Regions from separate parts of the Clostridium intestinale genome, predicted to be linked through region 3. Evidence: a T-box and tRNA genes for the amino acid it is inferred to sense, from the RefSeq annotation. Region 3 holds a T-box; the other regions hold tRNA genes.
What was found. The T-box of region 3 lies ahead of pheS (phenylalanine--tRNA ligase subunit alpha). A T-box ahead of a tRNA ligase gene usually reads a tRNA of that ligase, here a tRNA-Phe.
Positions count from the first base shown of each region.

Region 1: it encodes a tRNA-Phe, which carries the amino acid that the T-box ahead of pheS (phenylalanine--tRNA ligase subunit alpha) is inferred to sense. The anticodon was not compared.
Region 2: it encodes a tRNA-Phe, which carries the amino acid that the T-box ahead of pheS (phenylalanine--tRNA ligase subunit alpha) is inferred to sense. The anticodon was not compared.

Region 1 covers NZ_CP121166.1:4,021,139-4,031,199, forward strand. The annotation lists rRNA gene P8F83_RS20485 (23S ribosomal RNA) at 13-2,916, shown strand; rRNA gene rrf (5S ribosomal RNA) at 2,991-3,107, shown strand; tRNA gene P8F83_RS20495 (tRNA-Phe) at 3,316-3,391, shown strand; gene P8F83_RS20500 (hypothetical protein) at 3,673-3,900, shown strand; gene bcp (thioredoxin-dependent thiol peroxidase) at 3,913-4,380, opposite strand; gene P8F83_RS20510 (peptidylprolyl isomerase) at 4,541-5,287, shown strand; gene uraA (uracil permease) at 5,468-6,760, shown strand; gene P8F83_RS20520 (HAD family hydrolase) at 6,808-7,455, opposite strand; gene P8F83_RS20525 ([Fe-Fe] hydrogenase large subunit C-terminal domain-containing protein) at 7,577-8,929, opposite strand; gene P8F83_RS20530 (hypothetical protein) at 9,027-9,149, shown strand; gene P8F83_RS20535 (N-acetylmuramoyl-L-alanine amidase) at 9,205-10,061, shown strand, end outside.
Region 2 covers NZ_CP121166.1:3,823,652-3,833,712, forward strand. The annotation lists gene P8F83_RS19520 (DUF4153 domain-containing protein) at 1-1,205, shown strand, start outside; gene P8F83_RS19525 (hypothetical protein) at 1,218-1,868, shown strand; rRNA gene P8F83_RS19530 (16S ribosomal RNA) at 2,308-3,828, shown strand; rRNA gene P8F83_RS19535 (23S ribosomal RNA) at 4,042-6,945, shown strand; rRNA gene rrf (5S ribosomal RNA) at 7,020-7,136, shown strand; tRNA gene P8F83_RS19545 (tRNA-Phe) at 7,142-7,217, shown strand; gene P8F83_RS19550 (hydrolase) at 7,294-7,872, opposite strand; gene P8F83_RS19555 (mechanosensitive ion channel family protein) at 7,994-9,085, shown strand; gene P8F83_RS19560 (DUF1287 domain-containing protein) at 9,217-9,924, shown strand; gene P8F83_RS19565 (uracil-DNA glycosylase) at 9,992-10,061, opposite strand, start outside.
Region 3 covers NZ_CP121166.1:1,850,997-1,861,057, reverse strand. The annotation lists gene rplT (50S ribosomal protein L20) at 1-45, shown strand, start outside; gene P8F83_RS09600 (TrkH family potassium uptake protein) at 141-1,487, shown strand; gene P8F83_RS09595 (potassium channel family protein) at 1,500-2,168, shown strand; gene P8F83_RS09590 (TrmH family RNA methyltransferase) at 2,183-2,983, shown strand; T-box leader at 3,037-3,243, shown strand; gene pheS (phenylalanine--tRNA ligase subunit alpha) at 3,299-4,318, shown strand; gene pheT (phenylalanine--tRNA ligase subunit beta) at 4,339-6,717, shown strand; gene P8F83_RS09575 (cell division protein ZapA) at 6,889-7,467, shown strand; gene P8F83_RS09570 (U32 family peptidase) at 7,608-9,935, shown strand; gene P8F83_RS09565 (endonuclease MutS2) at 9,947-10,061, shown strand, end outside.

The DNA of each region.
Region 1 (10,061 bases), 2.2 Mb from region 3:
TAGAATGACATAGGTCAAGATATAAAGGGCGTATGGTGAATGCCTTGGCATCGGGAGCCGAAGAAGGACGCGATAAGCTGCGAAAAGCTCTGGGTAGGCGCAAATAGCCTGTGATCCAGAGATGTCCGAATGAGGAAACTCACATGGGAAACCCCATGTATCCATAAGTGAATACATAGCTTATGGAGGGTAAACTCAGGGAACTGAAACATCTAAGTACCTGAAGGAAGAGAAAGAAAAATCGATTTCCTAAGTAGCGGCGAGCGAAAGGGAAAGAGCCCAAACCAGAAATTTATTTCTGGGGTTGCGGACAGAACATAAAAGCTAAATTACGTTAATCGAAGAGAACTGGAAAGTTCCACCGCATAAGGTAATAGTCCTGTAGATGAAAACGCGAAATAGTAAGTTCTGATCCAGAGTACCACGAGACACGTGAAACCTTGTGGGAAGCAGGGAGGACCACCTCCCAAGGCTAAATACTACCCGATGACCGATAGTGAAGAAGTACCGTGAGGGAAAGGTGAAAAGAACCCCGGGAGGGGAGTGAAATAGAACCTGAAACCGTATGCCCACAACCGGTCATAGCACTTTATATGTGTGATGACGTGCTTTTTGTAGAACGAGCCAACGAGTCACGATATGTAGCGAGGTTAAGTACTTAAGGTACGGAGCCGAAGGGAAACCGAGTCTTAATAGGGCACAAAGTTGCATGTCGTGGACCCGAAACCGGGTGACCTATCCATGGCCAGGTTGAAGCGAGAGTAAAATCTCGTGGAGGACCGAACCACGTTGGTGTTGAAAAACCATGGGATGAGCTGTGGATAGCGGAGAAATTCCAATCGAACTCGGAGATAGCTGGTTCTCCTCGAAATAGCTTTAGGGCTAGCGTCGAATATGAGTAATGGAGGTAGAGCACTGAATGGGCTAGGGGGCATATCGCTTACCGAACCTTATCAAACTCCGAATGCCATATACTATTAGTTCGGCAGTCAGACTGCGAATGATAAGATCCGTAGTCAAAAGGGAAACAGCCCAGATCGTCAGCTAAGGTCCCAAAGTGTAAGTTAAGTGGAAAAGGATGTGGGATTTCGAAGACAACTAGGATGTTGGCTTAGAAGCAGCCACTCATTAAAAGAGTGCGTAATAGCTCACTAGTCGAGAGATCCTGCGCCGAAGATGTTCGGGGCTCAAACTTACCACCGAAGCTACGGGCTTACAGTAATGTAAGCGGTAGAGGAGCGTCGTAAACGGGCAGAAGTCGTACCGAAAGGAGCGGTGGACTGTTTACGAGTGAGAATGTTGGCATTAGTAGCGAGATGTGAGTGAGAATCTCACAGGCCGAAAACCTAAGGTTTCCTCAGGAAGGCTCGTCCGCTGAGGGTTAGTCGGGACCTAAGCCGAGGCCGAAAGGCGTAGGTGATGGACAATAGGTTGATATTCCTATACCACTACCATCGTTATTACCGATGGCGTGACGCAGGAGGATAGTGTGTGCTAGCTATTGGATGCTAGTCTAAGCACTTAGGGAGTTAAGACAGGAAAATCCGTTTTAACAATTCTGAGGTGTGATGGGGAAGTCCATTTATGGATGAAGTACATGATTCCACGCTGCCAAGAAAAGCGTCTAGGGAGAAAAGTAGTGCCCGTACCGCAAACCGACACAGGTAGGTGAGGAGAGAATCCTAAGGCCGGCGGAAGAATTGCAGTTAAGGAACTCGGCAAATTGACCCCGTAACTTCGGGAGAAGGGGTGCCTACGAGAGTAGGTCGCAGAGAATAGGCCCAAGCAACTGTTTAGCAAAAACACAGGTCTCTGCTAAAGCGAAAGCTGATGTATAGGGGCTGACGCCTGCCCGGTGCTGGAAGGTTAAGGGGAACACTTAGCGCAAGCGAAGGTGTGAACTTAAGCCCCAGTAAACGGCGGCCGTAACTATAACGGTCCTAAGGTAGCGAAATTCCTTGTCGGGTAAGTTCCGACCCGCACGAATGGCGTAATGATTTGGGCACTGTCTCAACTGCAAATCCGGCGAAGTTGTAGTGCAAGTGAAGATGCTTGCTACCCGCGATTGGACGGAAAGACCCCGTAGAGCTTTACTGTAGTTTAGCATTGAGTTTCGGTATTGTCTGTACAGGATAGGTGGGAGACTGGGAAACTAGGGCGTCAGCTTTAGTGGAGTCAACCTTGGGATACCACCCTGATAGTACTGGAATTCTAACTGGACACCATGAAACTGGTGACAGGACATTGTTAGATGGGCAGTTTGACTGGGGCGGTCGCCTCCGAAAAAGTAACGGAGGCGCTCAAAGGTTCCCTCAGAAGGGTCGGAAATCCTTCGAAGAGTGCAAAGGCAGAAGGGAGCCTGACTGCGACACCTACAAGTGGAGCAGGGACGAAAGTCGGACTTAGTGATCCGGTGGTACCTCGTGGGAGGGCCATCGCTCAACGGATAAAAGCTACCTCGGGGATAACAGGCTGATCTCCCCCAAGAGTCCACATCGACGGGGAGGTTTGGCACCTCGATGTCGGCTCGTCGCATCCTGGGGCTGAAGTAGGTCCCAAGGGTTGGGCTGTTCGCCCATTAAAGCGGCACGCGAGCTGGGTTCAGAACGTCGTGAGACAGTTCGGTCCCTATCCGTCGCGGGCGTAGGAAATTTGAGAGGAGCTGTCCTTAGTACGAGAGGACCGGGATGGACTGACCTCTGGTGTACCAGTTGTTCCGCCAGGAGCATAGCTGGGTAGCTAAGTCGGGAAGGGATAAACGCTGAAGGCATCTAAGCGTGAAGCCCACCTCAAGATAAGATTTCCCATAGAGTAATCTAGTAAGATCCCTTGAAGAACACAAGGTTGATAGGTGAGGGGTGTAAGTGTGGTAACATATTTAGCTGACTCATACTAATAGATCGAGGGCTTGACCAATAAGTTAACTGGAATATATATTATTAAATGAACTTACGTGCAATTTTGAAAGAACAAAATTCTTTCATAATATATTTGGTGATAATGGCATAAAGGTAACACCCCTTCCCATTCCGAACAGGATCGTTAAGCTTTATTACGCCGATGGTACTGCATGGGAGACTGTGTGGGAGAGTAGGAAGTCGCCAAATAATTTATTTACAGGAAACTATTACAATGCAAGTTGTAGTAGTTTCTTTTTTGTTTGAAATATTTATATGTCAAAATCAGATAAAATCTTTTATTTCCCGAGAAATATTTTAATTTTTTTCTGTATAAAAAACTTTTAATAAATCAATAATTATAATATATTGACAAAATTTATTGATAACCATATAATATTTAAGTAAAGTATTTTATGGCTCGATAGCTCAGTCGGTAGAGCAGAGGACTGAAAATCCTCGTGTCGCTGGTTCGATTCCTGCTCGAGCCACCATAAGCCTAGTATTAACTAGGCTTATATTTTTCTCTTGAGTTAACGGTAAAAACTCTATCAAAACTCCGATAATTAACATTAATTAGTTGATGTTTACAAGTTGGATAAAATCACAGTGAAAGCTGTGATTTTTTGTTTCTGTTTTTTTAAATATATTAACTGGATGTAAATAAAAATTTAAGTATATTTAATATTACCTTAAGTAGAATGTAAGAAAATCTTAATATATTGAGGATATAATAATCAATAATAAGATTTTAATAAAAGGGTTGGTGAGGTTTATGAAGGAGGTTTTTAACAAGATTTCTTTAACTGAAGAAGAAAATGAGTACTTAGCAAAAGGAATTGCATTAGGTGCGGGTTTAGGTGTATTGATTGGTGTGGTTGTAGACAATGTTATGTTTGGATTTTCTTTAGGTGGAGTTTTAGGAGTATTAGGATCTCTGGCCTTCTCTTCATATAGAAAATATAAGAATAAGAATATAAAATCAGTAATTAAAAAACTGTAGGAATTAATATTCCTACAGTTTTTTTAAGTTTTCTATAACATCATTAATATGATCTTTTACTTTAACTTTTCTAAATTCTTTTCTTAGAATACCTTTTTCATCAATTAAAAAAGTACTTCTTTCTATACCAATGGTTTTTCTTCCATACATATTTTTCTCTTTTAATACATCATATAGAGCACAAACTTCTTTATCTTCATCACTTAATAATAAAAATGGTAATCCGAATTTTGTAATAAATTTATCATGAGAGGCTAAACTATCTTTACTTATACCAATTACAACAGCATTTTCGTTAGTTATAGTAGGTATACTATCTCTAAAGTCACAGGCTTGTGTAGAGCATCCTGGAGTGTTGTCTTTTGGGTAGAAATAAAGAACAACCTTTTTCCCAAGATAATCACTTAGTTTATGAGTTTCTCCATCTGATCCTTTTAATATGAAGTCAGGTGCTAGATTTCCAATTTCTATTTTTGACATAATTATTACCTCCTAAGTATATAAAATTATTATATAATAATTATTATTAATCATCAAGGAAAAGGAAGTTAAACGATAATATGGAGTTCTTTAGTGTATTAATTTTCTTAAATATGTTATTATGTTAGAGTGTTAAGTTTATATATAAAGGAGATTATGTATGGAAAATAAAGTTTTGGCAGTTGTAGCTGGTAATGAAATAACTGAAATGGATTTACAGCAAGCTATTTTAAAGTATCCTCAAGATAGAAGAGGGATGTTTGCAACAGAACAAGGTAAAAAACAATTATTAGAACAAATGATTTCGTTTGAATTAATGTTCCAATTTGGAAAAGAAGCTTCTTTAGATAAAACTAAAGAATTTGAAACAGAAGTGGAAAAGTTTAAAAAAGAGCTTTTAACTCAAATGGTTATTAACAAAGTAATATCAGAAGTGACTGTTACTGATGATGAAGCTTTAAAATACTATGAAGAAAATAGAAGTATGTTTTCAGAACCAGAAAATGTGACAGCAAAACATATTTTAATAAGTTCAGAGGAAGAAGCAAATAAAATTAAAAAAGAAATAAAATCAAATAACGTAACATTTGAAGAAGCTGCTAGTCAATATTCATCATGTCCATCTAAGGAACAAGGTGGTAATTTAGGTTCATTCTCAAGAGGAATGATGGTTCCTGAGTTTGAAGAAGCTGCATTTGCATCAGAGATAGGCGTTGTAACTGAGCCTGTTAAAACTCAATTTGGATATCACTTGATAAAGGTAGAAGCTAAAAATGCTGGTAAAGATTTAGATTTTGAAGAAGTTAAGGATGGAGTTGTAAATCAACTACTTCAAGAGACTCAACAAAAGAAATATTTTGATTTAATTGGAGAATTAAGTACAAAATATACTATAGATAGAAAATAATAAAATCGCTCTAGATTGTTAAGATCTAGAGTTTTTTATTGAAAATATTAAAGAATTTAATCATTGGGAGATTATAACTAAATTATTTTAGTCATAATATGTTGAAATATAATATAAAAGATGTTATAGTTATAAAAGCTTTTAACTTAGTCCAGAGAGACTAGCAAGGGGGATAAACAAATGAATAATGAACAATTACAAGTATCAGTGGTAGATGTAAATGAGAGTGTGCCACTAAAGAGAGCAATTCCTTTAAGTATCCAGCATTTATTTGCAATGTTTGGATCATCAGTATTAGTACCAATTCTTTTTGGAATAGATCCAGCGACAGTATTATTTTTTAATGGTATAGGTACATTATTATATGCATTCCTTACTAAAAAGAAGATACCTGCATATTTAGGATCAAGTTTCGCATATCTTGCACCAGTTTTTCTATTGTATAGTGAAGGGTATACCTTCCAACATGCACAAGGTGGATTTGTAGTTTCAGGTTTGATTTTTGCAACAATTGCTATAATAGTTAAATTTACAGGAACAGGTTGGATAAACAAGTTATTCCCACCAGCAGCTATGGGAGCTATAGTTACAATCATTGGATTAGAATTAGCACCAACAGCAGCAGATATGGCTGGATTCGCAGTAGGTGGATCTAATAATCCAGAGTTTTCTAATCCTAAATGGATATTAGTATCTATGATAACTTTAGCAGCAGTAATTTTAAGTAGTGTATTACTAAGAGGATTCTTAAAAGTTATTCCTATATTAATAGGTGTTGTGGTAGGTTATATTGCAGCATACGCTAATGGATTAGTTGATTTTACAACACTTGGACAAGCGAGTTTCTTTGTAACACCTAATATAAACATAGCTAAATTTGATTTCACGGCAATAATGACAATATTACCAGCAACTTTTGTAGTAGTAGCTGAACATATAGGGCATTTAGCTGTAACTAGTAGTATAGTTGGAAGAGATTTATCTGAAGATCCAGGACTACATAGATCGCTCCTTGGAGATGGATTATCTACAGCACTATCAGGATTTTTTGGTTCGGTTCCAACAACAACTTATGGTGAAAACATAGGGGTTATGGCATTAACTAAAGTTTATAGTGTATATGTTATATGTGGAGCTGGTCTTATATCTATAGTATTAGGTTTTTCAGGAAAACTATCAGCTTTAATTAGCAGTATACCAACCCCAGTAATAGGAGGCGTTAGTTTACTTCTATTTGGAACTATAGCTACATCTGGTTTAAGAACTTTTATAGAAAAAGGTGTGGATTTTGCTAAATCAAGAAACTTAATTTTAACATCAGTAATTTTTGTAATAGGATTAAGTGGTATAACTGTAAAATTAGGAGCTGTAGAATTAAAAGGAATGGGACTAGCTACTATAGTTGCCATGATTTTAAGTGTAAGCTTTATGATATTTGATTCACTAGGAATAATGAATGAAAAAGAAGATTAATAATATAAAAGCAGGAGATTTTAATTTAAAAAATCTCCTGCTTTTCTTTATACAGCGAATTCAGTGAAATCTTCAATATACTTATCAGCACTATTAATAAGTTTTTCTCTATGCTTAGATGAATGTTCATCGTATACTGCGATAACTTTCATTCCAGCAGCCTTAGCACCTTCTACAGCAGCGGGTATGTCTTCAAAAACAATACACTTATCTGGTGTTACACCTAAACGCTTTGCAGCTAGAAGATATACATCAGGGAAGTTTTTTCCTCTAGTAACCTCATTAGTAGTTGTAATGCTATCAAAAAAATCCTTAATATCATTGCTTTCTAGGGCTATATCTAATAAAGGTGATGAGTTTGAAGTAGCAAGAGCTAGTTTAATGCCATTAGATTTTAAATAGCTTAATAATTTTTTAGCTCCAGGTTTAAGTCTGGCTTTATTCAAATAATTATCATAGGCTAAATCATTAATTTCTTTAACTATTTCATCTGTAGATTCTTTTAGATTAAAATTGTCCTTAAAATACTGAGCGGTCTGCTTAAAACTTAAATGATTTATTTTTTCTTCTAAATCTGAAGGTCTTTTTGCTCCTTTACTTTCTAAATAAGTTATATTAATTTCATCCCAAATCCACATTGAGTCTATAAGAGTTCCATCTAAATCAAATATTGCAGCTTGTACATCTTTAAACAAATATATCTCCCCCAAATTCCTAATGTTATTTTTATAGTATATTAAAAAGTTATTAAGTTCAATATCATAATAAATTTTAATGCAGCATATCAAACTCTATATACTGCATTAATGAAACAGTTTAGCTAAATTCTCTTTCAAAGATTTTAATTTTTTCTTTACTCTTAAAATCCTCTAAGGAATCTATACCAACATTACTTAAAACTTCTTTCATAATATCGCTGTGAGTAGCTACCTTAACGGCTGAATTGTAGGCAAATTCATCAACTGAGGTTTTACCATATTCTTTAGGAATTAGGGCTTTAGGGCCACCGACACATCCTCCAACACAACCCATTCCTTCTATAAAATTGGCATCTAGTTCTCCAGCCTTAGCTTTTTCTAATATTTCTTTACATTCCTTTACCCCGTTAGCTTGAGCAGTTTTTAGTTTTATATGTTTTTCAGGAAAAAGTTCTTCAACTGCTTCTGATACAGCTATTGAAACTCCACCAGTTCTTGCATACAACCTTCCTCCTCTTGAAGCATATTCTATTGAAGGGATTCCTTGAAGTTCATTTGGTCTAATATCTAAAACTTCAAATATTCCTTTTAATTCTTCAAAGGTAAGCACGTAATCAATAGCATCTGAGATATCATTATCTCTAGCCTCTGCTTTTTTAGCGATACAAGGACCTATGAATACAACCTTAACATCTGGATTTAACTCTTTTAAAACTCTTCCTGCTGCAATCATAGGAGACACAGAAGGGGAAACATCTTTAACTAAATCATGATATACTTTTTTTAACATACCAACCCACATAGGACAGCAACAAGAGGTTATCATAATGTCACCATCTTTATTAACGTGATGATTAAATTCTACAGCTTCTTTTATGGTTAACATATCAGCTGTAAAAGCAACTTCTATCATGTCTGAGAATCCCATTTTTATAAAAGCAGCTCTATATTGGTCCATTGTTACATCAGATCCCCATTGACCAGATATTGCAGGAGCAACAGCTGCTATTACTTTTTTGTTATTTTTTAGTAAATCTATTATGGGGATAAATTCAATCCTATCTATAAATTTACCACTATCACAAGCTTCCACACATATGCCACAGTCAGTACAAAGATCGGTGTCTATATAAGTAGTTCCTTTTATTGGATCATCTAAAATAGCATCAAAGGGACAGGCGGTTTGACACTTAGTTCTCTCACCAGCTTCAGAAGTACAATCTCTAGAACAAGAGGAAACTTTTTCAATTATTTTTTCTCGAACTTTATAGTTTGTAATAGCTTTTTTTAGATTATAAATGAAATTTTCATCAGCTTTAACATCAACACCACATAATGAAGAGATTACAGACATAGCTTCAATCTTATCAAAGTTTGGAGAATTCATTATATTTTCTAAGGTTGAATTAAAATTTCCATCATAATAGGATTTAACTAATTCTTTAAATAAGTCTTCGTAAATTTTTTTCATAATATTCCTCCTAAGTGTAAATACTAATTTAGAAAACTTTTCTATTTGTTAGATTAACCATTATTTATAACTATTATGATTTTAGGAGAGAAAACTTATGAAAATATTGATAGGAATTTATATATTTTTAATACTTATGTTTTGGAGTCTTTGTGTAGCTGCTTCGAAAAGCGAAAAATATTATGAAAATATTATGTCTGATAAGGAAGAAGTGAAATAATTATGTAAGTTACAAAATATATATTATATGTAGTAATTTATTTAGGAAGGTGGATATGGTAGATTTAGTTATAGATCCGGGTCACGGAGGATCAGATTATGGGGCTAGAGGAGAAGGCTCTTTGGTAGAAAAATCTTTAACCTTATACATTGCAAATAAGATTAAAGAGTATTTGGATAAGAAACAGATATCTGTAATTTTGACTAGAAATGATGACAGATATGTGACTTTAGAAGAGAGAGCTAAAATTGCTAATAAAAATAAAGCTAGATGTTTTATGAGTATTCATATTAATAGCTCAGGTGTAGATAGTGCTGAGGGAACGGAAGTTTATACATTTACTAAAGGTGATGAAGGAGAGCGGTTAGCAGCTAATGTATTAGATAAGATAGTCTCTGGTGTTAGTTTAAAAAATCGAGGTGTAAAATTTGCTAATTTTACAGTTCTAAAAGAAACTGAGATGCCAGCAATTTTGGTAGAAACTTGTTTCATTAGTAACTCAAAAGAAGAAGCGTTGCTTAAAGAAGATTATTTTAGAGACAAAATAGCGCTTTCTATAGCTAATGGATTCCTTAGACATATTGGAAGAGAAGAAATTTCTATGGGAATTGATGAAGACATAGTTATTAATTCTAAAATCCCTATAATATCAATGCCTACTGCAACAAAGTATCAAGCATTTCAATGGGCTAGAAAAAAGGGAGCTACAGAGGAGTTTATTGCACTTGCAGAAATTTACTGGAATACCTCTATTGAGTCTGGAGTAAATCCAGTAGTAGCATATGCACAAAGTGCTATAGAAACTAATTTAGGAACTTTTAATGGGGTTTTTAAGAAAGAGTACAAGAATCCATGTGGATTAAGGATAAGTAATGATATAAATGATGAAAATGGAGGATATGCAACATTTAA
Region 2 (10,061 bases), 2.0 Mb from region 3:
ATGTAGCTTTTATAAAATGGATAAACGTACTACTTCTACCTATCATAAATATTCTCTTAGCAAATGCTCTAGTTAATGATTTCAGTATATCTTTTAGGTCTTTAGGAGCATTTTTATCTGAAACGATACTTACTCCATTTATATTCATTAAAATCAGTTTTGGAAAACTTAAAAATACTATAAAAGTCAATAAAAAGGAAGGAACACATAGGGAGAGTATTAATGCAGTAATAGTGGGATTTTTAATCTTTATACCTCTAGCAATTATATTGATAAGCCTACTTTCTCAATCAGATTTATATTTCAGTCAGTTTATTTCTTCGATTTTTTCAAGTTTAAAACAATTGTTTAACTTTAAAAATATAGGGCTAGAACAATGGATATTACGAATGTTATTAATGATTTGGATGTTTTTATATAGTGTGGCGGTTTTCCTTGGCACTAGTGATTATAAAGCCTCGCCTAGAGTAAGTATCAAAAAAACTATATCACCACTAATAATTATAAGTTTTCTTATATCATTATTAGGGTTATATACTATCTATACATTAATACAAATTCCTAATTTATATATAAATAAAAATTCAATAGGAGCTTTGTATTCACAATATGCAAGAGAGGGCTTTATGCAGTTAGTTGTTGTAGTGATAATAAACTTTATAATTATAGCTATATGTAGCTTTCTTACAAGAGATGTTGTCTCTAAATATAGAAACATCTTAAAAATACAATACACATATTTAATTTTATTAACTTCAAATATGATTATTTCATCTAACTATAAAATGAATATGTATATAGATAAATATGGTTTTACAAGATTAAGATTTTCTGTAAAAGTTGGTTTAGCCTTTTTAGGAATAGTATTTCTTCTATATATAATTAATATATGGAGAAAGATTGCATTTAAACATGCATTGATTATAACATTGTTCGTGTTTTGTGCTTTTATAAATATAATAAACGTAGATGGGTATATAGCTAAACAAAATCTAGAACAATATAAGGTAACAAAAACAATAGACATAGGATATATCACAGAAGAGTTATCCATAGATTCATTAGTAGAGATAAAGAAGGTAAAAGATGAGACTGCATATTCTGAATTAAAAGAGAGCTTTGAACAGGCTTTAAGGAAAAGATATAAGAATGAGGACTTTAGAGAGTTCAATATTAACAAATATAGATTGGAGAAGGTAAAGTAAGGAGAAGTTTATATGTCTAAGAAGCTTGGAGTGGTAATATTACTAAGTTTATTAATATTATTATTAATTGATATACCCATACTTATAAAGGGATCTGTAGGTTTGGGATTATGTGTAATGTTCATTGTCTGGATATCAATTGAATATAAATCTATAGGTAAATTCGAGTTTTTAAAAACAAGTTTATGGTTTTTTACTTTTATATTTTCATTTAGTTTGATAATTGGGATAGTAAAATATATAGATGAAAAAAATTTTTATAAAAGAACAATAGGAATAGATATACCTAAATACTCCTCAATATTAACAGGAAAAGATACTCATGGAGGATTCAATGGGGATGGGGAGTATTTCTCTATAATAGAAATTAGTGATTCGGATAAAGATGAGTTTATTAATGACATAAAACAGAACAGTAGCTGGTATGCATTACCTATAAGTGCTGAGAAAAAAAGAAAAATTTATTTTGGAGATAAAGAGTATATATATGGAGAGTATCTAGGTAAAATTCCTAGAGATATCAAAAATGGTGCTTATTATTTTAGAGATAGGGCTGCAGAAGAATATCCAGATGATAGTATGAATATGGCAGCTCATAATTTTGATTTTGGGGTTATGGATTATGATAAAAATATTCTTTATATCTATGTTTTAGATACTTAAATAAGATTTAATACCAGAGAAATGCTAGTTTAGTGATACAATCATATGAACACTATTCCTAGTGTATCAATAATAAGAAAACAAAGAAACTAAAAGGAATTATTAGATAAATAAGAATAATTTAATATAACTAGGAATATAGAGAAATATTATGTATTGTAGAGGTGGTAAGATAAAACACGTCGCAAGAACAACAAAACATTTCAGATAAGAAATTAATCAACAAAAATTGATTAAAAAGAAATGAAAAAACTTGTTGACAGAGAAAAGTGTATATGATAAGATAACACTTGTCGCTGAGAGAGATTAGCGAAGAAGAAAAATGGTCTTTGAAAATTAAACAGAGGAAACTTAAGAAGTTTTGAATAAACTTATTTTATAGTCAACGTAATTCTTAGAGTAAGATTAAACTAAAATTTGTGCACATTAGTGTGACACTTAAATTGAGAGTTTGATCCTGGCTCAGGACGAACGCTGGCGGCGTGCTTAACACATGCAAGTCGAGCGAGGAAATTGCTTCGGTAATTTCCTAGCGGCGGACGGGTGAGTAACACGTGGGCAACCTGCCTGATAGAGGGGGATAGCCTCCCGAAAGGGAGATTAATACCGCATAAAGTCAAATGAAGGCATCTTCAAATGACCAAAGGAGTAATCCGCTATCAGATGGGCCCGCGGCGCATTAGCTAGTTGGTGAGGTAACGGCTCACCAAGGCGACGATGCGTAGCCGACCTGAGAGGGTGATCGGCCACATTGGGACTGAGACACGGCCCAGACTCCTACGGGAGGCAGCAGTGGGGAATATTGCACAATGGGGGAAACCCTGATGCAGCAACGCCGCGTGAGTGATGAAGGCCTTCGGGTTGTAAAGCTCTGTCTTCAGGGACGATAATGACGGTACCTGAGGAGGAAGCCACGGCTAACTACGTGCCAGCAGCCGCGGTAATACGTAGGTGGCAAGCGTTGTCCGGATTTACTGGGCGTAAAGGGAGCGTAGGCGGATACTTAAGTGGGATGTGAAATACCTGGGCTTAACTTGGGTGCTGCATTCCAAACTGGGTGTCTAGAGTGTTGGAGAGGAAAGTGGAATTCCTAGTGTAGCGGTGAAATGCGTAGAGATTAGGAAGAACACCAGTGGCGAAGGCGACTTTCTGGACAATAACTGACGCTGAGGCTCGAAAGCGTGGGGAGCAAACAGGATTAGATACCCTGGTAGTCCACGCCGTAAACGATGGGTACTAGGTGTAGGGGGTATCGACTCCCCCTGTGCCGCCGTTAACACAATAAGTACCCCGCCTGGGGAGTACGGTCGCAAGATTAAAACTCAAAGGAATTGACGGGGGCCCGCACAAGCAGCGGAGCATGTGGTTTAATTCGAAGCAACGCGAAGAACCTTACCTAGACTTGACATCTCCTGAATTACTCTTAATCGAGGAAGTTCTCCCTTCGGGGAGGACAGGAAGACAGGTGGTGCATGGTTGTCGTCAGCTCGTGTCGTGAGATGTTGGGTTAAGTCCCGCAACGAGCGCAACCCTTATTGTTAGTTGCTACCATTTAGTTGAGCACTCTAGCAAGACTGCCGTGGTTAACGCGGAGGAAGGTGGGGATGACGTCAAATCATCATGCCCCTTATGTCTAGGGCTACACACGTGCTACAATGGCGAGTACAAAGAGACGCAAAGCCGCGAGGTGGAGCAAAACTTATAAAACTCGTCTCAGTTCGGATTGCAGGCTGAAACTCGCCTGCATGAAGCTGGAGTTGCTAGTAATCGCGAATCAGAATGTCGCGGTGAATACGTTCCCGGGCCTTGTACACACCGCCCGTCACACCATGAGAGTTGGCAATACCCGAAGTCCGTAGCCTAACCTTTTAGGAGGGCGCGGCCGAAGGTAGGGTCAGCGATTGGGGTGAAGTCGTAACAAGGTAGCCGTAGGAGAACCTGCGGCTGGATCACCTCCTTTCTATGGAGAAATTACTTAAAACTACAACTTAGTAGAATTTAAGTATAAAATTCAGTCAATATAATTGACAAAGATTTACGTTTTCCTCTGTTTAATTTTGAACGACCATAAGTTGTTCAGATGTTCTTTGAAAATTGCACATAAGTAAGTAAAGTAATATATAATAAAGCCAGTTGGCAATTAATTAATCAATTTCTTTTATAGAATGACATAGGTCAAGATATAAAGGGCGTATGGTGAATGCCTTGGCATCGGGAGCCGAAGAAGGACGCGATAAGCTGCGAAAAGCTCTGGGTAGGCGCAAATAGCCTGTGATCCAGAGATGTCCGAATGAGGAAACTCACATGGGAAACCCCATGTATCCATAAGTGAATACATAGCTTATGGAGGGTAAACTCAGGGAACTGAAACATCTAAGTACCTGAAGGAAGAGAAAGAAAAATCGATTTCCTAAGTAGCGGCGAGCGAAAGGGAAAGAGCCCAAACCAGAAATTTATTTCTGGGGTTGCGGACAGAACATAAAAGCTAAATTACGTTAATCGAAGAGAACTGGAAAGTTCCACCGCATAAGGTAATAGTCCTGTAGATGAAAACGCGAAATAGTAAGTTCTGATCCAGAGTACCACGAGACACGTGAAACCTTGTGGGAAGCAGGGAGGACCACCTCCCAAGGCTAAATACTACCCGATGACCGATAGTGAAGAAGTACCGTGAGGGAAAGGTGAAAAGAACCCCGGGAGGGGAGTGAAATAGAACCTGAAACCGTATGCCCACAACCGGTCATAGCACTTTATATGTGTGATGACGTGCTTTTTGTAGAACGAGCCAACGAGTCACGATATGTAGCGAGGTTAAGTACTTAAGGTACGGAGCCGAAGGGAAACCGAGTCTTAATAGGGCACAAAGTTGCATGTCGTGGACCCGAAACCGGGTGACCTATCCATGGCCAGGTTGAAGCGAGAGTAAAATCTCGTGGAGGACCGAACCACGTTGGTGTTGAAAAACCATGGGATGAGCTGTGGATAGCGGAGAAATTCCAATCGAACTCGGAGATAGCTGGTTCTCCTCGAAATAGCTTTAGGGCTAGCGTCGAATATGAGTAATGGAGGTAGAGCACTGAATGGGCTAGGGGGCATATCGCTTACCGAACCTTATCAAACTCCGAATGCCATATACTATTAGTTCGGCAGTCAGACTGCGAATGATAAGATCCGTAGTCAAAAGGGAAACAGCCCAGATCGTCAGCTAAGGTCCCAAAGTGTAAGTTAAGTGGAAAAGGATGTGGGATTTCGAAGACAACTAGGATGTTGGCTTAGAAGCAGCCACTCATTAAAAGAGTGCGTAATAGCTCACTAGTCGAGAGATCCTGCGCCGAAGATGTTCGGGGCTCAAACTTACCACCGAAGCTACGGGCTTACAGTAATGTAAGCGGTAGAGGAGCGTCGTAAACGGGCAGAAGTCGTACCGAAAGGAGCGGTGGACTGTTTACGAGTGAGAATGTTGGCATTAGTAGCGAGATGTGAGTGAGAATCTCACAGGCCGAAAACCTAAGGTTTCCTCAGGAAGGCTCGTCCGCTGAGGGTTAGTCGGGACCTAAGCCGAGGCCGAAAGGCGTAGGTGATGGACAATAGGTTGATATTCCTATACCACTACCATCGTTATTACCGATGGCGTGACGCAGGAGGATAGTGTGTGCTAGCTATTGGATGCTAGTCTAAGCACTTAGGGAGTTAAGACAGGAAAATCCGTTTTAACAATTCTGAGGTGTGATGGGGAAGTCCATTTATGGATGAAGTACATGATTCCACGCTGCCAAGAAAAGCGTCTAGGGAGAAAAGTAGTGCCCGTACCGCAAACCGACACAGGTAGGTGAGGAGAGAATCCTAAGGCCGGCGGAAGAATTGCAGTTAAGGAACTCGGCAAATTGACCCCGTAACTTCGGGAGAAGGGGTGCCTACGAGAGTAGGTCGCAGAGAATAGGCCCAAGCAACTGTTTAGCAAAAACACAGGTCTCTGCTAAAGCGAAAGCTGATGTATAGGGGCTGACGCCTGCCCGGTGCTGGAAGGTTAAGGGGAACACTTAGCGCAAGCGAAGGTGTGAACTTAAGCCCCAGTAAACGGCGGCCGTAACTATAACGGTCCTAAGGTAGCGAAATTCCTTGTCGGGTAAGTTCCGACCCGCACGAATGGCGTAATGATTTGGGCACTGTCTCAACTGCAAATCCGGCGAAGTTGTAGTGCAAGTGAAGATGCTTGCTACCCGCGATTGGACGGAAAGACCCCGTAGAGCTTTACTGTAGTTTAGCATTGAGTTTCGGTATTGTCTGTACAGGATAGGTGGGAGACTGGGAAACTAGGGCGTCAGCTTTAGTGGAGTCAACCTTGGGATACCACCCTGATAGTACTGGAATTCTAACTGGACACCATGAAACTGGTGACAGGACATTGTTAGATGGGCAGTTTGACTGGGGCGGTCGCCTCCGAAAAAGTAACGGAGGCGCTCAAAGGTTCCCTCAGAAGGGTCGGAAATCCTTCGAAGAGTGCAAAGGCAGAAGGGAGCCTGACTGCGACACCTACAAGTGGAGCAGGGACGAAAGTCGGACTTAGTGATCCGGTGGTACCTCGTGGGAGGGCCATCGCTCAACGGATAAAAGCTACCTCGGGGATAACAGGCTGATCTCCCCCAAGAGTCCACATCGACGGGGAGGTTTGGCACCTCGATGTCGGCTCGTCGCATCCTGGGGCTGAAGTAGGTCCCAAGGGTTGGGCTGTTCGCCCATTAAAGCGGCACGCGAGCTGGGTTCAGAACGTCGTGAGACAGTTCGGTCCCTATCCGTCGCGGGCGTAGGAAATTTGAGAGGAGCTGTCCTTAGTACGAGAGGACCGGGATGGACTGACCTCTGGTGTACCAGTTGTTCCGCCAGGAGCATAGCTGGGTAGCTAAGTCGGGAAGGGATAAACGCTGAAGGCATCTAAGCGTGAAGCCCACCTCAAGATAAGATTTCCCATAGAGTAATCTAGTAAGATCCCTTGAAGAACACAAGGTTGATAGGTGAGAGGTGTAAGTGTGGTAACATATTTAGCTGACTCATACTAATAGATCGAGGGCTTGACCAATAAGTTAACTGGAATATATATTATTAAATGAACTTACGTGCAATTTTGAAAGAACAAAATTCTTTCATAATATATTTGGTGATAATGGCATAAAGGTAACACCCCTTCCCATTCCGAACAGGATCGTTAAGCTTTATTACGCCGATGGTACTGCATGGGAGACTGTGTGGGAGAGTAGGAAGTCGCCAAATATTATGGCTCGATAGCTCAGTCGGTAGAGCAGAGGACTGAAAATCCTCGTGTCGCTGGTTCGATTCCTGCTCGAGCCACCAAAAGTCTAGCATTTTGCTAGACTTTTTTTGTGTATTTAATTAAATTGAATATAAAAAATTAAAAATACCTGAATCTTTATATAGCGCCTTTTAACCCGATATCCTCAGCAACAGTTTTCATTCCTTCAATGGTTTCTTTGATTACAAAATCTAATTCTAAATCAAGCATTTTTGCTCCATTCTCGATTATGTTTCTATCAACACCAGAGGCAAATCCTTTAGATTTATATTTCTTTTTAACTGACTTCAATTCTAAATCTAAAATGCTTTTGGAGGGTCTCATTATAGCGGCTGCGCTTATAAGTCCAGTGAGTTCATCTATGGTATATAATACTTTCTCCATTTTGTGAACTGGTTCAATATCGCAACATATACCATAACCATGACTTGCTACAGCATGTATATATTCATCAGATATATTATGGTCTTTCATTATTTCTTGGACTTTTATACAATGTTCATCTGGATACATTTCATAATCAAGATCATGAAGAAGTCCTACTATTCCCCATTTATCTATATCTTTTTCACCCAATAATTTTGTAAAATGTCTCATTACTCCTTCAACAGCAAGAGCATGTTTAAGTAGAGAATCACTTTTGGTATATTTACATAATAAAGACCAAGCATCATCTCTAGAAAGTTTCGAATCCATATTACCAGCCTCCTTAGAAAATATAACTATATTTTACTATTATAAATAAATATTGCAAGGTTAGAATGAAAAATCCTTAAGTACACATAATAAAGAATAATGATTTTTTTGGGTGGTAACTATGGATGAAATAAATAAAATTATTAATATAATAGCGCATTCACCTTTTGATGTGCTTGTAATAGCCCTATTAATTTATATAGGGTTTCTTATTTTTAAAAAGCTTTTTGTAAAATATATTTGCACATATTGTTGCAAATTTATAAAAAAAACTGAAAACACTTTAGACGATAAAATATTTGAATCTTTGGAGAAACCGTTAAAGTTTCTAATAGATATATTAGGATTATACTTTTCATTAAAATATTTAGCTTTGAGTATATATAAAGAAGAACTTACGTTAATAACTGAAAAGGTATTAAGATGTGGGTTAGTTATATTTTTTACTTGGATAATCTACAATGTTACAATGGAAGATTCTCTTCTATATAATAGAATAAAAAATAAATATACAGATAAAGTTAATAAGATAATTTTCCCCTTTATATCTATCATAATTAGAATATTGGCGTTAATAGCTGCTGTGAGTATATTTTCAAGAGAATTTGGATTTTCTGGATTTGTTACTGGACTTGGAGTATCAGGAGTAGTTATAGCTTTGGCAGCTCAAGAGACTTTTTCAAATTTATTTGGAGGAATGGTTATTTTATTTGATAGACCTTTTTCTATAGGTGATTGGATTCAAACTTCAGACGTTGAAGGTATAGTGAAAGAAATAACATTTAGAAGTACAAAAATAAGGACTTTCTCAAAGGCATTGGTTACTGTACCAAACTCTAAGCTTGCTAATTCCTATATAATTAATTGGACTGATAGAAAAAAGAGGCGTATATTTTTTAAGTTACCATTAGATTACGGGACTCGCAGTAAAAAGATTAAAATCTTAGTTAAAGAAATTGAAGATTTTCTTTTAAATGATGAAAGAGTTGATAAAGAGCTAGTGATAGTATCTTTTAATGCTTTTTCAGAACATAGCTTAGATGTATCTATATATTTTTATACCAATGTGATGGAATATTTAGCTTATGAGAAAACTAAAGAGGATATAAATCTTACTATACTTGAGATATTAGAAAAAAATGAAGTTAGGCTTGCTATCCCATGGAGTAGAGTAGAATTATATAAAGATGAGGAAGCTGAGAATGGGAAGTAAATATATTACTAACATGAATAATATTAGAAAGATAGAAGGAAAAGAGTAATACAATAGAGAATATAAAATTTAAGAAGTTATTATATTAAAATGAAATATAGATATTTCTATGTTTTAATAAAGGGGAGTATATGAGGAAAAGAAAAGTATTAATTTTTTATGTTCTCTTAATTATTATAAGTGTTGCTACGATAACATTTTTAAAACAAAAATATAGAAGTGCTTTAGAAGGTAACTCCATAGGAGATATAATAGAAAATTTGCCAATAAAAAAGGTTGTAGTACCTGATGAAAGTTCTAAAGAAGATAAAAATAATAATGGGATACCTGATCCAATAGACATAGTAAATGAGGCAAGAAAAGAAGTGGAAAGAGAAACCGTATATAAAGATGCATATTATACAGGCGGTTATCCACCAGAAGGTGAAGGCGTATGTACTGATGTAATATGGAGAGGGTTCAATGCGATAAATGTCTCAATTAAAGAATTGCTGGATAAGGATATTAGAGAAAATTTAAAAGAATATAGGAGAGTAAACAGTAAACCAGATCCTAATATAGATTTTAGACGAGTATTAAATCAAGAGATTTTCTTTAAAAGATATTGTGAGAGTTTAACAATAGAACTCAATGTTGATGATGTAAATAATCTTAAAGAGTGGCAACCTGGTGATATAGTGGTATTTGTAGAAGGGTATGAACATATTGCTATAGTCTCTGACAAAAGAGATAGTGATGGAATACCATATGTAATTCATAATTCCACCCCAAAGGCATCTGAAGCTAAACTAAGTTGGTTTAATAATCCTATATATGCTCATTATAGATGGAAATATTAATAAATAATGCAATTATATATGCTCTTAGAAAAGCTAAAGGGAAAAACAAATATTTTTCCCTTTAACCTTAAATATTTTCTATTTGCCAATCTATAGGATTTTTACCTATAGATTTTAGAAAGTCATTACATTTAGAA
Region 3 (10,061 bases):
TTTACTGAATTAGTAGAAGTTGCTAAAAGTCAAATAAATGCATAACAAAAGAATGTGACTTAGGTCGCATTTTTTTGTTATGTAGGTTTTTTAGAATTAACTTTTTGGTTTTGGAAATAATATTATTTGAGGTGCTTAAAATGTATTATAAATTAACGAGCAAGATTAAATTGAATGCTGTTCAGGTTCTTGTATTAGGTTTTTTTACAGTTATATTTATTGGAGGTATGATTTTATCACTTCCAATAAGTTCAGCAAGTGGAAACAAGACAAGTATTATAGATTCAATATTTACTGCAACAACATCTGTATGTGTAACTGGATTAGTGACGGTGGATACTGGAACTCATTGGAGCTATTTTGGAAAAACTGTAATAATGATTTTAATTGAAATTGGTGGTCTAGGGTTTATGTCTTTTGCAACTTTTGCAGCTATATTAATAGGAAAAAAGATAACATTAAAAGAAAGACTTTTGATGCAAGAAGCAATGAATACCGTTAATTTTCAAGGAATGGTTAAATTAATAAAATATATTTTTAGTTTTACATTTTTAATACAACTAATAGGAGCAATTATACTCTCAACTCAATTTATACCTGAGTATGGACTAAAAAAAGGGGCTTATTTTGGATTGTTTCATTCTGTGTCAGCCTTTTGTAATGCTGGGATTGATATAATAGGAGATTTTAAGTCTCTTACAGAATATACAAGCAATCCTGTTATTATTATGACCATTAGTTTTTTAATAATAATAGGAGGTCTTGGTTTTACTGTATGGTCTGAAATATATAATATTAGATCTCTAAAGAAATTTTCAACACATTCAAAAATGGTTGTATTAGTTACATTATCTTTGTTAATAAGTGGAACAATATTAATGTTTATATTTGAATTTAATAATCCTGGAACTATTAAGGATTTTTCACTTGGAGATAAGATATTGAATTCTTGGTTTGCAGCTGTATCACCTAGAACAGCTGGATTTAATTCCGTATCAACTTCTGATATGAGTGCTGCTGGGGAGTTTTTGACGATAATATTAATGTTTATTGGGGGATCACCAGGATCTACAGCTGGAGGTATAAAAACAACTACTTTTGGTGTGTTGGTTTTAACTTTCATATGTATCATAAGAGGAAGAGAAGATACAGAAGTATTTGGAAAAAGATTTTCTAAAGATTTAGTTTATAAAGCTTTTGCAGTTTTCTTTATTGGATTTACTATTGTAGTTGCAGGAACTATGATTTTATCAATAACAGAACCTTCAGCAGCCTTTGATTACATATTATATGAAGTTACCTCTGCTTTTGGAACTGTAGGTCTTACTATGGGGCTGACACCAAGCTTGTCATGGATGGGTAAAATAGTTATAATTATCATCATGTATATAGGTAGGGTAGGACCTATGACGGTAGCATTAGCTTTAGCAAGCGGTAAAGCAAAACGTGCTATAAAGTATCCAGAGGATAAAATTTTAATCGGGTAGAGGTGTATTATAATGAGTAATAAGCAGTTTTTGGTAATAGGACTTGGAAGATTCGGCAGTGCAGTAGCAAAAACATTATTTACAATGGGACATGATGTTTTGGCTATAGATATTGATGAAGATATAGTACAGGAGATATCAGATCATGTTACGCATGCAATTCAACTAGATGCTACTGATGAAAGTGCACTTAAAACTATTGGAATTAATAATTTTGATGTAGCTGTAGTTACAATAGGATCAAATATTCAAGCTAGCGTGATGATAACCCTTGTGCTTAAGGAATTAGGTATAAAGTTTATAGTTTGTAAGGGAGACAGTGACTTACATGCCAAGGTTTTATATAAAATAGGTGCAGATAGGGTTATTCAGCCGGAGAAAGACATGGGTACTAGAGTTGCGCATAATTTAGCGTCATCTAATATTTTAGATTATATTGAATTATCTCCAGAGTACAGCATAATTGAAATTGAAGCTCCTAGAGAGTGGTTTAATCATACTTTGAAAGAGTTGAATTTAAGAAGTAAATATGGACTTAATGTTATGGCTATTAAGCATAATAGTAAGATTAAAATTTCACTTACAGCTGAGGATGTTATTAAAGAAAATGATATAATTGTAGCTATGGGTTCTTCAGAGGAGTTATCAAGACTAGAAAGATTAATATCAAAAATTAAATAATGAGGTGCTAATATTTGATTAAAATAGAAAGCAAAGACAATGCTGTATTTAAAGATGCTAAAAAATTAAAAGCTAAAAAAGAAAGAAAAGCTAGAGGAAGTTTTTTAGTTGAAGGTTTTAGATTTTTATCAGAAGCATTTTATGGAGGCTGTAAGGTAGAATCCATATTTATAATTGAAAAAGAAATGAACAAATTATATGAATATATAAATGAAGAAAAGTTAGTTGATACCAAAGTGTATGGAATAAGTGAAAATCTGTTATCAGAATTAAGTGATACAGAAACTCCTCAAGGAGTAGTAGCAATTGTTAGTATTAATAATATAAAAAATGTAAATAATATTGATAACTTTTATATTTTATGTGATATGGTTCAAGATCCAGGAAATCTTGGTACAATAATAAGAACTTCACATGCTGCTGGAGCGTCTGGAGTTATATTAACAAAAGGGACAGTGGATCCATATAATAGTAAGACCTTAAGAGCTACCATGGGATCCATATTTCATATACCTATTATTGAAGATAATGAACTTGAGTTTATTAAAGAACTTAAAGAAAAAGGATACTCTGTTTTAGCTGCATCTTTAGAAGGAGAAAATAACTTCTTTGAAGAAGATTTAACTAATAATCTAGTTATTTGTGTAGGTAATGAAGGTAATGGACTAAGTGATTACATATACTCATTATCAGATATAAAGGTTAAGATACCTATGCCAGGAAATGCAGAATCTTTAAATGTTTCTACAGCAGCTGGAATTATGATTTATGAGAGAGTTAGACAAAAAAGCCTTATAAATAATAAAATAAGCTAAAAGTATTGTATTTTATTAAAATAATGGTTATAATTCTAAATGTAACTTTATATGGAAAGACTGTGAATGAGAAAGTAGATTTGAAAATCTTTTTAAGGGAGAGAAGGTCATAGACTGAGAGCCTTCTTATAAGAGTTCATTTTGAAGTTCCCTCAGGAGTCCTAATGGTGAAATTTTAGTAGCTGTTAGCGGGAAACCGTTATTTGAATTAAGTGAGCTTAGGCTAATTAGGGTGGTACCACGGATACCCCGTCCCTTTATTTGGGACGGGGATTTTTTATTTATTTTTAAAGATAAAGAAAGGAGATTTTAATTATGAAAGATAAGCTAATTGAAATAAAGGAAGCAGCATTATCTGAACTTAAGAACATTAATGTTTCTCAAGAGATGGAAACACTTAGAGTAAAATATCTAGGTAAAAAAGGAGAGTTAACTGGAATATTAAGAGGTATGGGAGGATTATCAGCTGAAGAAAGACCTCTTATAGGAAAACTTGCAAATGAGGTTAGAGCTGAGATTGAAGCTAAGATAGATGAGATCTTAACTGTAATTAAAGAAAAAGAAAAAAATGCAAAACTTGAAAGTGAAGTTATAGATATAACAATGCCTGGAAAGAAAGCAGTAATAGGAAAAAGACATCCGTTAGATTTAACTTTAGAATCTATGAAGGAAATTTTTATATCTATGGGATTCACTATAGAAGATGGTCCAGAAGTTGAACTTGATTATTATAACTTTGAGGCTTTAAATATACCTAAAAATCATCCAGCTAGAAGTGAACAAGATACTTTCTACATTAATGATTCTTTAGTGCTTAGAACTCAAACTTCACCAGTTCAAATAAGAGTAATGGAGAAACAAACTCCTCCAATTAAGATGATATCACCTGGTAAAGTTTATAGAAGTGATGCAGTTGATGCTACTCACTCACCAATCTTCTATCAAATGGAAGGCTTAGTTATAGATAAGGGGATTACTTTTGCAGACCTTAAGGGAACTTTAGAATTATTTGCAAAGAAGATGTTTGGAGATAAGGTTCAAACTAAGTTTAGACCTCATCACTTCCCATTTACTGAACCATCAGCTGAAATGGATGCAACTTGCTTTGTTTGTCAAGGAGAAGGATGCAGAGTATGTAAGGGTTCTGGTTGGATAGAATTACTTGGTTGTGGTATGGTTCATCCAGATGTTTTAAGGAATTGTGGAATAGACCCAGAGGTTTACAGCGGATTTGCTTTTGGATTTGGTGTAGATAGAATGGTTATGCTTAAGTATGGAATAGATGATATAAGGCTTCTATATGAAAGTGATATGAGATTTTTAAATCAATTCTAATTTAGAAAGGAGTAGTTTTAATGAAAGTACCAGTTTATTGGCTAAAGGATTATATAAATATTGATATAGATGGAAAAGAACTTGGAGATAGATTAACTTTATCAGGTTCAAAAGTTGAGGAAGTTATAGTTTCAGGTGATGAAATTAAAAATGTAGTTACAGGAAAACTAGTTAAGATAGAACCACATCCAGATGCAGAAAAGTTAGTTATATGCCAACTTGATGTAGCACAAGGAGAAGAAGTTCAAATAGTTACAGGAGCTAAAAATATGAAGGAAGGAGATGTTGTTCCAGTTGCACTTCATGGAGCAATACTTCCTAACGATTTAAAGATAAAAAAAGGTAAACTTAGAGGAGTTGTTTCTAATGGAATGATGTGCTCTGAGGAAGAACTGGGAATAGCAGGAGATAAAGAAGTTCATGGACTTATGATATTAGATCCAGCTACACCACTTGGAAAAGATATAAAAGAAGTTCTAGGGTTAAACAAAGAAACTATAGACTTTGAAATAACTTCAAATAGACCTGATTGTTTAAGTGTTATAGGTATAGCTAGAGAAACTTCTGCAACTTTAGGTAGAGATTTTTCTATGCCTAATTTATCTTATACTTCAACTAGTAACAAGAATATTGAAGATGAACTAAAAGTAACTATTAATGACTCTTTATGTAAGAGATATTTAGCAAGAGGAGTTAAAAATGTTAAGATAGCACAATCACCAGCTTGGATGCAAGAAAGACTTTTAGATGCAGGTGTTAGGCCTATAAATAACATAGTTGATATAACAAACTTCGTGATGCTTGAGCTTGGTCAACCAATGCATGCTTTTGATAAAAGACAGATATCAAGTGGTCATATTGTTATAGAAAGAGCAAAAGAGGGTGAAAAGTTCACAACTCTTGATGAGATAGAAAGAAACCTTGATAACTCTATGCTTTGTATTAAAGATGGAGAAACTACAGTAGCACTTGCTGGAATCATGGGTGGGTTAGACTCAGAAATAAAAGAAGATACTACTGAAGTTATATTCGAGTTTGCAAACTTTGATGGAACGAATATAAGAGTTAACTCTAAAAAACTTAACTTAAGGACAGAAGCATCTTCAAGATTTGAAAAAGACATAGATCCAAACCTAACATTACTTGCAGCAGATAGAGCTTGTACATTAGTACAAGAACTTGGATGTGGAGATGTTATGGAAGGAACTTTAGATGTTTATCCAGAGAAGAAAGAAAGTCATGAAATGAAAGTTTCTGTAACTTGGGTTAACAAGTTTTTAGGTACCTGTATACCTGCAGAAGATATGAAGACTTACTTAGACAGACTTGAACTAAAAACTACTGTAAGTGGAGATGACCTTGTAATTACAGTACCAACTTTTAGAATAGATGTTCATATTAAAGAAGATATAGCAGAAGAAATAGCAAGAATATATGGATACAACAAGGTACCAACAACTATAAGCACAAGTACTACAGATAGAGAACCAAAGTACAGAAAAGAAAGATTAGATGATCTTCTTATTGAAACATTATTATCTTCAGGAGTGAATCAATCAATAAGTTATTCTTTTGTATCTCCAAAGGTATTTGATGAGATTAACTTACCTAAGGATAGTGTGCTTAGAAATGCAGTTAAGATAAAGAATCCACTAGGTGAAGACTACAGTATTATGAGAACAACTACTGTACCATCAATGATGGAATCTTTAAAGAGAAACTACACTAGAAACAATGACTATGTAAGATTATTTGAAATAGGAAGAACTTATTTACCTAATGAAGATGAAAATGCACTTCCAAAAGAGAACAACATACTAACTATAGGTATGTATGGTGATTGTGACTATTTAGATCTTAAGGGTGTAGTTGAAAACATCTTAGATGCTTTAGGAATAACTAAGATATCTTTAGAAAGAGAAAAAGATAATGTTTGTTATCATCCTGGTAAAACAGCTGCTTTAATGGTTGGAAAACAAAAAGCTGGAGTATTTGGAGAAATACATCCTGACCTTTTAGATAACTATGGAATTGATACTTTAGGATATTTAGCTGAACTTAACTTAGATGTTTTATATGAAGCTTCAAATACAATAAAAGCGTATAAACCATTACCAAAGTTCCCAGCAGTGACTAGAGATATAGCAATTTTAGTTGATGATGAAGTTTTAGTTGGAGATATTGAAAGCACTATAGTAAAAGCTGGCGGAAGTTTAGTTGAAAAGGTAAGTTTATTTGATGTATACAAAGGTAAGCAAACACCAGAAGGTAAAAAGAGCATAGCTTATGCAATTGCATATAGAGATGAAAATAAAACTTTAACTGATAAAGAAGTTAACAAGGTTCATGATAAGATTTTAAGAAGCTTAGAGTACAAACTTGGAGCTCAACTTAGATAATATCGAAAAAAGACTAAACTATTGATGTAGTTTGGTCTTTTTTTATAAACATTGAAGTCAATTAATAGAAAACTGTGGTGTAAAAAAGGTTACGAACCTAGTTCTACTTTATTCACAGGAAGAAATGTTTGTGTTAAAATTAAGTAAAGACAAATAAGCTAGAGGTGAAATATGAGTTCGGTTGTAGTTAAAGTTAATGGTATAGAGTATAATTTAAAGGGTAGAGAAAATGAAGAATATTTAAAAGGTATTGCAGAATATATAGATAGTAAAATACAAGAACTGTGTGAAAAAAATCCAAAACTTAGTTATTCGGCGGCAACTGTGCTAGCTGGAATAAATGTAGCTGATGAACTTTTTAAAAGTGACTTACAATGTGAAAAATTAGAGAAAGAGTGTAAAGGTCTAAAAGAGAACTACAAGAAATTAGAAGAAGAGTTTAATATTAAGGTTAAAGAAATAGAAACTTTAAATGAGAAATTAAAGGAAATAGAAAACACAAATTCTGAAGATTTAATTAAAGAAGTAGAAGATTATAAAAGTCAGTTAGACATAATGGAAGAGCAATACAAAAAGACAAAAGAACAAAACAAAACATTGATGAGTAGAAATAAGGAAGTTAATTTTCAATTGAATAATTATAAATATAAAGTACTTGATTTAGAAAAAAAATATATGGATATTAATTTTAAGCTTGCAAGAGAAAAAAGTGGGCAAAATATATTATTAAATACTAAAAAACATAGATAAATTAAGGAGTTTAGGATACTCCTTTTTTGTCGCATGGGTTAGGCTAATATGTATTGAACATGTACTCACAAGAAGTGCAACGCTTAAAGTATACAAATATGATAGTTTAAACATCAGAAAAACCACAGGAGAGATGAAGAATGAATAAAATAGAACTATTAGCTCCAGCAGGAAGTATGGAAAGTTTATATGCTGCCATAAATAACGGAGCCGATGCTGTATATCTTGGGGGAGATAAATTCTCTGCAAGGGCATATGCATCGAATTTTGATAAAGAGAATATGGAGAAGGCAGTAGACTATGCTCATCTATATGGTGTGAAGATATATGTTACAATAAATACTCTAATAAAAGAAGAGGAAATGAATTCTCTCTTAGAATATACGAAGGACCTATATAAAATGGGGATTGATGGTGTTATACTTCAGGATTTAGGAGCCTATAGAAACTTAAAAAGGCTAATTCCTGATTTAGAGATACATGGATCAACTCAAATGACAGTACATAATCCAGAAGGGGCACTATTCTTAACTGAAAAAGGTTTTAAGAGAATAGTGTTATCAAGAGAACTATCATTAGATGAAATTGAGTATATATCTAAAGATATGGGCATAGAAACTGAGATATTTGTTCATGGAGCCTTATGCGTGTGTTATTCAGGCATGTGTCTCATGAGTTCCATGATTGGAGGAAGAAGTGGCAATAGAGGAAGATGTGCTCAAAGTTGTAGACTTCCTTATACCCTAAAATCAATAAATGGTGGAAAAGAGTTTAAAGGATATTTATTAAGCCCTAAGGACATATGCACAGTTGATGATGTTAAAGAGATATTAAAAACTGGGACTTCTTCATTAAAAATAGAAGGAAGAATGAAGAGGGCAGAGTATGTTGCAGGAGTTGTGTCTGAGTATAGAAAAGCCATTGATGGTAACAAAAATAAAAATGGTGAAAAGCAATTAATGAAGCTTTTTAATAGGGAAGGTTTTTCAAAAGCATATCTTTACAAAAATGAAGGTAAAGATATGATGGCTTATAAATATCCTAAAAATACAGGAGTTTTTGTAGGTAAAGTTGTTGAGAATTCACTTGTCTTATTAGATGATGATATTTCTCTTAAGGATGGGATAAGAATAGGTGAAGGTGGGTTTACTGTTGCTAAGATATTACTTGATGGAAAAGAAGTTGAGAAAGCAAGTAAAGGAGACAAAGTAAAGTTAATCCCAAATCAATATAAAAAAGGTGATATTCTTTATAAAACCTCTGATAACTTATTGCTTAAGAGTTTACAATCAACCTACAACAGCATTTATGATAGAAAGGTTGATATATCTTGTGATGTTGAATTCAACTTACATGGGCCTATCATATTAAGAACTAGGTATATGGGAGAAAACTTTGAGGTCTATGGAGAAAATGTTGAAATAGCTAAAAACAAACCTTTATCTAAAGAAAGAATTCAAGAATCCTTAATGAAATCAGGAGAAACTGCCTTTAAGATAACTAAAGTAGAGTTTAAATCCTATGAAGAAGGCTTTTTGCCAGTATCATCATTAAATAATGTTAGAAGATTGCTTATAGAAAAGATTGAAGAAAATGTGAAGCTTAGATATAAAAAAGATATCAAGATATCAGATAAACATGAAAAACAAGAGGTTTTAGATGTTGATGGGCCTAATTTACTTTTCATAGCTAACACTAAGGCCCAACTAAAGGCCCTAATTGATGAAAAGGCCCACGATATAGGCATCAGTATTTACAACAAAAACATCTCAGGGATAAGACTTAAGGACTTAGATGGTCTTGATGGGCCTAACTTATATTTAAAGGTACCTAATATAATAAAACAGGAATATAATGTTTTAGTTAAAGAGATTGAGGAAAATCTACATAGATTTAAAGGGATAATTACATCTAATTTAGGAATAATAAAGAGATTTCAAAACAGAATATTAATAATAAGTGATTATAAGAGCAACATATTTAATTCTTCAGTGGTGAAATTCTTTAAAGAAAATAATGTATATCCATATTTAAGCCAAGAATTAAATAGAAAAGAAATCATGAATATACTATCTAAAGAAAAAAATCTAGGTATGTGTGTTTATGGTAAAACAGAATCTATGATATCAGAATATTGTCCAGTAGGAAGCACAGTTGGAGGAAAATGTTCGAGTAAAGAATGTTCTGCCCCATGTGTAAATGATGAATTTATGCTTGTTGATAGAATGAATAAGGACTTTAGAGTGTTAACAGATAAATTCTGTAGGGCCTATATATATAATTCCTCCCCTATTAATTTAATTGATGAAATGGAAGAACTTAAGGAAAAAGGTGTTTCAAGTTTTAGATTTGATTTCATTGATGAAGGGGAAGAAGAAGTTAAGGAAATATTAAATTATTTAAAAGATAAGACTCCTTTAAAAAGTAAAGAATATACCAAAGGTCATTATAGAAGAGGAGTAGAATAAAGGAGAAATTAATGAAAGAACGATCTATAAAGATATTAGAATTTCATAAAATAAAAGAACTTGTAAAAGAATATGCAATAACAGCTGGTGCTAAAGAATTAATAGAAGAGTTAAAGCCTTATGATA